DNA from 2 places in the Stenotrophomonas sp. TWI1149 genome. Region 1 is predicted to be linked to the other one. Evidence: riboswitches for the same ligand, from Rfam matches in the RefSeq annotation. Region 1 holds a riboswitch; the other holds the start of a gene.
What was found. Region 1 has a riboswitch for glycine ahead of ABE424_RS09755 (trimeric intracellular cation channel family protein). Riboswitches for the same ligand answer to the same signal wherever they lie in the genome.
Positions count from the first base shown of each region.

Region 2: it holds a riboswitch for glycine, as region 1 does, so the genes downstream of both, gcvP (aminomethyl-transferring glycine dehydrogenase) here and ABE424_RS09755 (trimeric intracellular cation channel family protein) in region 1, are expected to answer to the same signal.

Region 1 covers NZ_JBDJLB010000007.1:70,715-76,329, forward strand. Annotated here, with positions in the region: gene ABE424_RS09730 (NYN domain-containing protein) at 1-385, opposite strand, end outside; gene ABE424_RS09735 (NAD(P)/FAD-dependent oxidoreductase) at 548-1,840, shown strand; gene ABE424_RS09740 (nuclear transport factor 2 family protein) at 1,889-2,323, opposite strand; gene ABE424_RS09745 (ribonuclease E inhibitor RraB) at 2,377-2,721, opposite strand; gene ABE424_RS09750 (GIY-YIG nuclease family protein) at 2,809-3,078, opposite strand; glycine riboswitch at 3,123-3,216, shown strand; glycine riboswitch at 3,225-3,316, shown strand; gene ABE424_RS09755 (trimeric intracellular cation channel family protein) at 3,409-4,026, shown strand; gene ABE424_RS09760 (MdtA/MuxA family multidrug efflux RND transporter periplasmic adaptor subunit) at 4,471-5,615, shown strand, end outside.
Region 2 covers NZ_JBDJLB010000006.1:232,752-238,366, forward strand. Annotated here, with positions in the region: gene ABE424_RS09320 (M2 family metallopeptidase) at 1-799, shown strand, start outside; gene ABE424_RS09325 (hypothetical protein) at 937-1,323, opposite strand; gene ABE424_RS09330 (multidrug effflux MFS transporter) at 1,395-2,618, opposite strand; glycine riboswitch at 2,899-3,000, shown strand; gene gcvP (aminomethyl-transferring glycine dehydrogenase) at 3,089-5,615, shown strand, end outside.

The sequences.
Region 1 (5,615 bases):
CCGGCGTTTTCTTCTCGCCGAAGCCATATACCTTGACCCCGTCGGTCAGCAGGCGCATCACCAGCGGGGTGAAATCCGCGTCGCTGGAGACGATCGCGAAGCCGTCCAGATTGCGGGCGTACAGCATGTCCATCGCGTCGATCACCATCGCCATGTCCGAGGCGTTCTTGCCGCGGCTGTAGGCGAACTGCTGGATCGGGCGGATCGCGTATTCGTGCAACACCGATTCCCACCCTTTCAGGCGCGGGCTCTTCCAGTTGCCGTAGGCGCGGCGGACATTGGCCACGCCGTAGCGGGCGACTTCGGCCAGCACCGCATCGATCTTGGACGAGGGCGCGTTGTCGGCATCGATCAGCAGGGCGATGCGCTTTTCCGGTTCGGACATCTCGGTCTCCAGCGTGGGATCGGATCGGCCATCGGGCAAGCGCGATGGCCCCTGAACCCAGTATCGGCCATCGACGTGAACATCGCGCTTCACGTGCGACCATGGGCCGCATCACGAGACGACCTGCGCCGCCCCCCTCCGGCGCCCGCCAAGGAGTGAAGCATGACCCGCGATCCCACGCCCCACCTGCTCATCATCGGTGGTGGTTTTGCCGGCCTCTGGGCCACCCGCGCCCTCGCCTCGGCGCACGTGCGCATCACCCTGGTGGACCGTCGCAACCACCACCTGTTCCAGCCCCTGCTCTACCAGGTGGCCACGGCGGGCCTGTCGGCCCCGGATATCGCCGCGCCGCTGCGCCACATCCTCGGCGACCAGCGCAACGTTGAAGTGCGGCTGGGCGAAGTGACCGACATCGACAAGGCGGCGCGCACCGCGACCCTGGCCGATGGCACGCAGATCGCCTACGACACCCTGATGCTGTGCACCGGTGCCACCCATGCCTACTTCGGCCACGACGAATGGGCCGCCGATGCGCCGGGCCTGAAGACGCTGGACGATGCCATCGCGCTGCGCCGCAAGCTGCTGCTCGCCTTCGAGCGCGCCGAAGCCGAACCCGATCCCGCGCGCAAAGCGGCGTGGCTCAGTTTCGCCGTGGTCGGCGGTGGCCCCACCGGCGTGGAACTGGCCGGCACCCTGGCCGAGATCGCACGGCACACGCTGCGCAATGAGTTCCGCCATATCGATCCCGCCTCGGCCAAGGTCCGCCTGGTCGAGGCCGGCCCGCGCGTGCTGTCGACCTTCCCCGAGGTGCTCTCGCTCAAGGCGCGTCGGCAGCTGGAGAAGCTGGGCGTGGAAGTGCTCACCGGCACCCCCGTCAGCGACATCAATGCCGAAGGCTTCCAGCTCGGCGACCGCTTCGTCGAGGCTCGTACCGTGGTCTGGGCCGCGGGTGTCGCCGCCTCACCGCTGGCGCGTACGCTGGACGTCCCACTGGATCGCGCCGGCCGCGTGCCGGTGCAGCCCGATCTCACGCTGGACGGCCACCCGGAGATCTTCGTCGCCGGCGACCTCGCCGCACTGACCCAGGCCGACGGCAAACCGGTGCCCGGCGTCGCGCCGGCGGCCAAGCAGATGGGCAAGCACGTGGCGACCACGATCCAGGCACGCCTGGCCGGCAAGCCTGCGCCGGGCCCGTTCAACTACCAGGACTTCGGCAACCTGGCGACCATCGGCCGCATGGCCGCGATCGTCCACCTCGGACGCCTGCAGCTCTCCGGCGTGCTGGCCTGGTGGTTCTGGCTGGCCGCGCACGTGTTCTTCCTGATCGGCTTCCGCAACCGCGTCGTGGTGCTGCTGAACTGGGCGGTGGCGTACTGGAGCTACCAGCGCAGCGCGCGGATCATCTTCGGTGATGCGCAGGATGATCGCCGGCCGAAACGACCGCCGACGCCCTGATCGTCCGTGCCGCAACAGTGGCAGCCGGACGCACCTGGCTGCCATCGCTCACTTCGGCTTGCTGTACCACAGCGCGTTGACGATCACCCAGCGCTCGCCGAACCGCCCCATGTGGAAATAATCCACGAACCACGGGGTTTCCAGCCGCACCGAGGCGGCGTTGCCAACGACATCGAGCACCTTGCACTGCCGGTTCCACGCGGCCTTCGGCGTCTTCAGCGCGCCGGCCCGGGTCAACCCGACCAGTTCCTCTTTCGACATCCGGCGCAGGCCAAGCCGCTCGTCCGGCGTATCGCCCAGGATCGCGCGCTTGGCCAGGTCCGGGTGCAGCGAGCGCGCCACGCGCTCGGGATTTCCTTCCAGCTGCCCATCCACATAGTCGAAGCAGGTTGCTTCGATGGCGGCCAGCGTGGCCGGATCAGGACCCTGGGCCGCCTGTGTGGCGGCCGCGGCAACCGCGAGCATCAGGGACAACGTCGACATCGATTCTCTCCGGCAGGGGGACGTTCGAACGGATCACGCCGCGTTGCGGTGGCTCACCCCTGCGACAGGCATCCCCAGCCGTCGACCTGGCCGCTGTAGGAGACCGCCTCGCTGGCAAGCAGGCCTTCGAAGCCCGAGATGTTCTGGTGCGTCGGCAGCATCAGCGGATGCACCACCACCTGCCATGGGAACTCATCGTTGCCCTCGTACGCGGCGAAGGACACCTTCTGGTCGTTCTTGAGCAGGTGCACGGCGAAGGCGATCGCCACGTCCTGGGTCGGGAAGATCAACGCGAAATCCACCTCGCGCGGAATCGTCAGATCGTCGCCGTCCTGCAGCATGTTCCAGAGCACATCGCCATTTTCATCTTCCGGGTACAACGACAGATCGCGGGACATGGCACTCCAGGGCTTGGGCAAGCGGATCAACGAACGATGGCTCGATGGTATGCCGCCAGCGGAGCCCCGAACAACCCGCGCGCGGCGCTACGTGGGATCGGGCAGCGCCAGCCACGCCAGCTTGCGCTCCCGTGGTTGCCGCTTGAGCTGCCACTCGGCCTTCGAGGCCGCCGCGCGGTCCGGGTAGGCGCGCATCGCCAGCACCTTCACCGGCGGGTTCGCCCGCGTGTATTTCGCCCCTTTACCGGCGAGGTGGGCCTGGAAGCGCGCGTCCACGTCGTTGCTGATGCCGGCGTAATAGCTGCCGTTGCGGCATTCGAGCAGGTACAGGTACCAGAGGGCGGGTTCAGCGGGCATACCGGGATTATCGCCCGGAGCGGGCCCGGCGGCTGCTAGAATCCGCCCCGGATGCAGGAGAGAGGCGCCGCGCTGGCGCCCGCCGAAGGCGCAGGCTCCCATAATCGCTCAGGCCGGTGGCTGCACAGCCACCAACCATGCATCCGACACGCCGATCTGGAGAGAGGTCTTCAATGACCCGCCGAAGGGGCACGTGGCCTTGGCCACCGAACTCTCAGGCAAAAGGACAGCGGGAGCGGCAACGGAATCCCACCCACGACAGTGCAGCAGCGCTGGCGTGACGCGTGCGCGTTTTCCGTCCCCGCCTGCCGTGTCCCCGGAGCCACCCCCATGCTGCTCTCCCTGATCTACCTCATCGCCATCTCGGCCGAAGCCATGACCGGCGCCCTGTCGGCCGGCCGCCGCCGCATGGACCTGTTCGGCGTGGTCATCATCGCCTGCGTCACCGCGCTCGGTGGCGGCTCGCTGCGCGACATCGTGCTCGGCCACTACCCGCTGGGCTGGGTGAAACATCCGGAATACCTGGGCTTCACCATCTGCGCGGCACTGATCGCCACCTGGGTCGCCCGCTGGATGCATCATTTCCGCCGGACCTTCCTGGTGCTCGATGGGCTGGGACTGATCGCCTTCACCCTGATCGGCTGCGCGGTCGCACGCGAGGGCGGGCACACCGTGCCGATCATCCTGATCGCCGGCATGCTCACCGGTGCGTTCGGCGGCGTGCTGCGCGATGTGCTGTGCAACGAGGTGCCGCTGATCTTCCAGAAAGAACTGTATGCGGTGATCACCCTGCTCACCGGTGCGGCGTACCTGGCGCTGCTGGAACTCGGCGTGTCGCTCAACGCGGCGACGCTGTGGTGCCTGGGCGGCGGCTTCCTGTTCCGCCTGCTGGCGATCCATTTCAAATGGGAAATGCCGAAGTTCGTGTACCGCGACGAGGTGCATTGAACGGAACGTTCAATGCACCGGTAGCACCCGACCGTTGGTCGGGTGGCCTGACACACGTTCAATGCACCGGTAGCGCCCGACCGTTGGTCGGGTGGCCTGACACACGTTCAATGCACCGGTAGCACCCGACCGTTGGTCGGGTGGCGGCGTGTATCGACCAACGGTCGGTACCTACCGACGGCATGCATGCGCCTTCCCGTGACCACCTTGGTCGGATGACGCAATGCACCCATCCACCCGGGCCCTGCCCCATGACCAAGGGCATGTGAGTGCAGGCACCCACACGCGGTACCATGACGCCCCCGCCCCTCCCGGGTCGGTATCCAGCCACGCTGCGGCATTCGACCAGCGGCCCCGCCAGACAACCCCACTTCGCCCCGCCTGCCCCCACGGGCCGGTAAACCATGGACGCGTTCGCCGTGTGGCGTACGCGCAGGATGCCCCATGTCTGCCCCGCTCCCCTCGCGTTCCCGTCGTCTGTTCAAACCGCTGTTGGTCGTGGCCGTACTGGCCGCCGCCGTGATCGCCTGGCGGGTGTTGTCGCCCGCGCCGACCGCCGAGGCCGCGCCTGCGAGCACCGCCACCCCGGTACGCGTGGCCACCGCAACGCAGGAAGACCTGGTGGTGCGCCTGAAGGCGCTCGGGACGGTGACGCCGCTGCATACGGTGGGCATCCGCAGCCGCGTGGATGGCGAGCTGCTGCGGCTGGCGTTCTCCGAGGGCCAGCACGTCAAGGCCGGCGAGCTGCTGGCCGAGATCGATCCGCGCCCGTTCCAGGTACAGCTGTCGCGTGCGCTGGGCACCCAGCAGCAGAACCTGGCCGAGCTCGACAACGCCGAGAGCCAGCTCAAGCGCTTCACGGAACTGCAGAGCAAGCACTTCGTCTCCGCGCAGGACCTGAGTGATCAGCAGAGCAAGGTGCGCCAGTTGCAGGGCCGTCGCCAGACCGACCAGGCGGCCGTGGATGAAGCACGCCTGCAACTGCAGTACACCCGCATCACCGCGCCGGTGGCCGGGCGCATGGGCCTGCGCAACGTGGACGTCGGCAACCTGGTCCGCAGTGGCGATACCGAACCGCTGGCCACCATCACCCAGACCATCCCGATCAGCGTGCTGTTCACCGTGCCCGAGCCGGACCTGCCGGCGGTGGTCGCCGCGGCACGCGCGAATCCGCAGCTGACCGTGGAAGCCTGGGACCGCGAAGAGCGCAACGCGCTCGGCGACGGCGTGCTCTCCAGCCTGGACAACCGCATCGACACCGCCACCGGCACGCTGAAGCTGCGCGCGCAGTTCGCCAATGCCGATGAGTCGCTGTTCCCCAACCAGTTCGTCAACGTGCGCCTCCAGGTCAGCAGCAGCGATGCGGTGGTCATTCCGAACGCGGCCGTGCAGTTCGGCAGCAAGGGCAGCTACGTCTACGTGATCGCCGCCGATGCCACCTCGCACCTGCGCAACGTAGTGCTCGGCCCGGCCGATGGCGAGCGCGTCTCGGTGCGCGAAGGACTCAACGCCGGCGAGCGTGTGGTGGTGGAAGGCATCGACGGCCTGCGCGACGGCGCCAAGGTCGAGGTGGTGGAGCAGGACCCGCC
Region 2 (5,615 bases), on a different contig from region 1:
CGACGTGCGCACCAAGATGTGCATCAAGCCCAACGAAGAGAACTTCACCACGATCTACCACGAGCTGGGCCATATCTATTACGACCTGGCCTACAACCCGCTGCCGCCGTTGTTCCAGGGCGGCGCCAACGACGGCTTCCACGAAGCGATCGGCGACACCATCGTGCTCGCGATGACGCCGCAGTACCTCAACTCGATCGGCCTGGTCGACACGCCGCAGGAAAGCCGCGAAGCCACCATCAACGCGCAGATGCGCATGGCCCTGAGCGGTGTGTCGTTCCTGCCGTTCGGCCTGATGATCGACCGCTGGCGCTGGGGCGTGTTCGACGGTTCGATCACCCCGGACCACTACAACCAGGCCTGGTGGGACCTGAAGGCCAAGTACCAGGGCGTGGCCCCGGCCAGCGCGCGCGGTGAGGAATTCTTCGACGCGGGTGCCAAGTACCACGTGCCGGGCAACACCCCCTACACCCGCTACTTCCTGGCGCGCATCCTGCAGTTCCAGTTCTACAAGGGCCTGTGCGATGCGTCCGGCTACAAGGGCCCGCTGCACCAGTGCAGCTTCTACGGCAACAAGGAAGCCGGCCAGAAGTTCTGGGCGATGCTGAGCAAGGGCGCCAGCCAGCCGTGGCAGGCCACGCTGAAGGAAATCACCGGCGGCGACAAGCTCGATGCCGGCCCGATGATCGAGTACTTCACCCCGGTCAACGAGTGGCTCAAGCAGCAGAACCAGGGCCAGATGTGTGGCTGGCAGGCTCCGACGGCCGCGGCTGCACCGGTGGCCCCCAAGGCACCGTAACGGCTGCCGCCGGGGCCCGCCCGGCGACAGCGGTAAAACGAAAAACCGGCCGCAAGGCCGGTTTTTTTATGCGCACATCGGGGACTGCAGCCGGGGGACGGGCACGGCCACCCAACGCATCCGCGCAGGGCGCGGCGTTATGACTTCGGTTTCAGGGCTGCCGCCAGCTCGACCTTGAACTGCTCGAAATCCATGCCGTCCGCTTTCGCCTCGGCATGCGCGGCGTCCTTCAGTGCATCCGAATACACCAGGCGCACCGGCGTTCCCTGGCGTTCGTGCAGTTCGGCGGCCTGCATGATCAGGGCCAGCACCCGCGCCGCGCTCGGCGTCTGGCCGGCGATGCGACCATCCATGCCCAGCACCCACTCGCCGTCCCGGCGGACGATGCCGGCCAGCAGCGTGCGCTGCTGGTCCCGCAGTTCGGCATGCGGCTCAACCGGCGTGGCGGTGGCCTGCTCGCGGTTGGCGGCCTGGGTTTCGCGGCGCCGGCGGATGTCGCGGCGCAGTTTGGAGGTGGTCGACATGGGAAAATCCGGACTGCGTCAAAGCGCCAAGGATACCGCACGGCCCCTGGCGGGCCTGTGCGGCAGGGGGGTCACTCGATGGGCGTCAGTACTTCACGGCGGCGCTCGGCGTGCCGCTCCCAGTACCAGAAGCTGCCACCGATGGCGAAGAACGCCGCGTAGCCCAGGGCCAGATGCAGGGGGTTGCTGCTGAGCATCGGCGAGACCACGCCGGCCACCACCGTGTTGATCATCAGCTGGATGAACATCTGCATGGACGAGGCCAGGCCGCGCTGATGCGGATACATGTCCAGCACGGCCAGCGCCAGGATCGGGAAGATCAGCGCCATGCCGACACCGCCCAGGAAGATCGGCATCACCGCCCACGGCAATGCGATCTGCGGCACCGACACCACGTAGCCGAAGTTCAGCAGCGCCGAGACCGCGCACAGCGCGAAGCCGATCGCGATCTGCCGCTGCGGCACGATCCGCCCGGCCATGCGACCGGACAGGAACGAGCCCACGGTCATGCCGCCGATGGTCGGAATGAACAGCCACGCAAAGCCGCCCTCGCCCAGTTGCAGGTGCTGCATCACGAACACCGGCGCCGAGGCGATGTACAGGAAGATGCCGGAGAAATTGAACGCACCGGCCGCGGCCAGGCGCAGCAGGCGCGGGTTGGATCCCATGCGCGCGTAGCTGCGCAGCAGTTCGCGCATCGACAGCGGCGTGCGTGCTTCCACCGGGTGGGTTTCGGGCAGCCACTTGCTGGTGGCCAGCAGCAGCACCACGCCGAACAGCACCAGGAACCAGAAGATCAACGGCCAGTCGCCGCCGCCCAGCAGGATCCAGCCACCGATGATCGGCGCGATCGCCGGCGCGACACCGAAGATCATCGAGACCTGGCTCATCAACCGCTGCGCATCGGCACCGTGGTACAGATCACGGATCACCGCGCGGCCCACGATCACGCCGACACCGGCGGTCACGCCCTGCAGCGCGCGGAACACCAGCAGCGTGGTCATGTCGCGCGACAGCGCACAACCAATCGAGGCGCCGATGAACAGCACCAGCCCGCCGATGATCACCCGCCGGCGGCCGAACGCATCCGAGAGCGGGCCGTGCGCCAGGCTCATCAGGCCGTAGAACAGCAGGTACACGCTGATGGTCTGCTGCACCGCGACCTGGTCCACCTGCATGCGGTCGCCCAGCAGCAGGAAGGCCGGGAAAATGGTGTCGATCGAGAACGGACCGAACATCGCCAGGCCTGCAAGCAGCAGGGCCAGACGGCGGGTCGAGGGTGAGGCGGGCGTCATGCGGGCTTCCGTCAGCGGCCGTGCGCAATGCGCGGCGGGCGCCAGCCCGGTACGGGCGGCGCCAGATGAATACGAGGATCCAGCGATCATAGGCCTTTGCCGCGCCCGGCACCATGCCCGGGGGCACGTTTCCGGGGTTCGGATGGCCCCGTATTCATGTGCTGGAAAGGCCCAGCGGCCGAAAGCGCTGGGCTATAATCGCCGGGCTACATGGTGGGAGAAGCGGACACCCGCTGCCGAAGGCGCAACGCCCGTAATCGCTCAGGCCCGATACCACCCGCATCAAAACTCTGGAGAGACCGGCGAATGCCGGCGCCGAAGGGGCACGAAGCACGCAGATGCGCGCTTTTAAACTCTCAGGCAAAAGGACAGAGGGGCACCCAGGAAGACCGCAAGGTCCGGTGGATCGCTGTCGCCCGCGACGCGCCCTGGCCCGACCGCCTTCCGAACGTGCGTGCCCACTCTCCGAGATGCCAGCCATGTCCCAGAACACCCCCTCCCTGCGCGAGCTTGAACACAGCCACGCGTTCGTCGAACGCCACATCGGCCCCAACGACGCCGAAATCGCGCAGATGCTCGACGTGGTCGGCCACGCCTCGCTGGACGCGCTGACCGATGCGATCGTCCCGGCCGGGATCAAGTCGCCGGCACCGCTGGACCTGCCCGAGTCGCTGACCGAAGTGCAGGCACTGGCCAAGATCCGCGCCATCGCCGACAAGAACCAGGTCTTCCGCACCTTCATCGGCCAGGGCTACTACGGCACGCTTACCCCGAACGTCATCCTGCGCAACGTGCTGGAAAACCCGGCGTGGTACACCGCCTACACCCCGTACCAGGCCGAGATCTCGCAGGGCCGCATGGAAGCGCTGATCAACTTCCAGACCCTGTGCGCCGACCTGACCGGCATGGAGATCGCCAACGCCTCGCTGCTGGATGAAGCCACCGCCGCCGCTGAAGCGATGACGCTGGCCAAGCGCTCGGCCAAGTCGAAGTCGGACACCTTCTTCGTGCACGACGCGGTGCACCCGCAGACGCTGGAACTGCTGCGCACCCGCGCCGAGCCGATGGGCATCGTGCTGCGCGTGGGCACCCCGGCCGAGGCGATGGACGCCGAAGCCTACGGCGTGCTGCTGCAGTACCCGGATACCTTCGGCCATATCGGCGACTACAAGGCGCTGGCCGATGCCGTGCACGCGCGCGGCGGCCTGGTCGCGGTGGCGACCGACCTGCTGGCGTTGACCCTGATCGCCGCCCCCGGCGAATGGGGCGCGGACATCGTGGTCGGCAACTCGCAGCGGTTCGGCGTGCCGTTCGGCTTCGGCGGCCCGCACGCCGCCTTCATGGCCTGCCGCGATGCGTACAAGCGCTCGATGCCGGGCCGCCTGATCGGCGTCTCGGTCGATGCGCAGGGCAATGCCGCCTACCGCCTGACCCTGCAGACCCGCGAGCAGCACATCCGCCGCGAGAAGGCGACCTCCAACATCTGTACCGCCCAGGTGCTGCTGGCGGTGATGGCCTCGATGTATGCCGTGTACCACGGTCCGGAAGGCCTGACCCGCATCGCCCGCCGCACCCACCGCCTGGCCGCGATCCTGGCCGCTGCCCTGCGCAGCGCCGGCGTCAACGTGGGCGAGCACTTCTTCGACACCCTGCACGTCAAGGACATCGACGCCAAGGCGATCCACGCCAAGGCCGCCGCGGCGCGCATCAACCTGCGTGCGATCGACAGCGACGCGGTCGGCATCAGCCTGGATGAAACCGCCACCCGCGCCGACATCGTCGCGCTCGGCCAGCTGTTCGGTGCGACCGTCGACGTGGACGCACTGGATGCGGCCACCGCCGATGCGTTGCCGGCCGATCTGGTGCGCACCAGCGCCTTCCTGACCCACCCGGTGTTCAACACCCACCACAGCGAACACGAACTGCTGCGTTACCTGCGTTCGCTGGCGGACAAGGACCTGGCCATGGATCGCACCATGATCCCGCTGGGCAGCTGCACCATGAAGCTCAACGCCACCGCCGAAATGATCCCGGTGACCTGGCCGGAGTTCGCCAACATCCATCCGCTGGCCCCGGCCGACCAGGCCACCGGCTACAAGGAACTGATCGACGGCCTCGAAGCGATGCTGGTCGAGTGCACCGGCTACGACGCGGTCAGCCTGCAGCCGAACTCCGGTGCGCAGGGCGAATACGCCGGCCTGCTGGCGATCCGCGCCTACCACCGCTCGCGCGGCGAAGGCCACCGCGACGTCTGCCTGATCCCGGATTCGGCGCACGGCACCAACCCGGCCTCGGCGCAGATGTGCGGCATGAAGGTCGTGGTGACCAAGACCGATGCCAACGGCAACGTCGACCTGGACGACATCCGCATCAATGCGGAGAAGTACAGCGACCGCCTGGCCGCGCTGATGATCACCTACCCGTCCACGCATGGCGTGTTCGAGGAAGAGGTGGTGGACATCTGCGAGATCGTGCACAAGCACGGCGGCCAGGTGTACACCGACGGCGCCAACATGAACGCCCTGGTCGGCGTAGCCAAGCCCGGCAAGTGGGGCTCGGACGTGTCGCACCTGAACCTGCACAAGACCTTCTGCATCCCGCACGGCGGCGGCGGCCCGGGCGTCGGCCCGTGTGCGGTCAAGTCGCACCTCGCCCCGTTCCTGCCGAAGGTGCTGGGCGGCGAAGGCGATGTCGGCATGGTCAGCGCGGCCAGCTTCGGCAGCGCCTCGATCCTGCCGATCAGCTGGATGTACATCACGCTGATGGGCACCGCCGGCCTGCGCAAGGCGACTCAGGTCGCCCTGCTCAACGCCAACTACATCGCCAAGCGCCTGGCCCCGCACTTCAAGACCCTGTACACCGGCCGCAACGGGCTGGTGGCACACGAGTGCATCCTGGACGTGCGTCCGCTGGAGAAGACCTCCGGCATCGGCGCCGAGGACGTGGCCAAGCGCCTGATCGACTTCGGCTTCCACGCTCCGACCCTGAGCTTCCCGG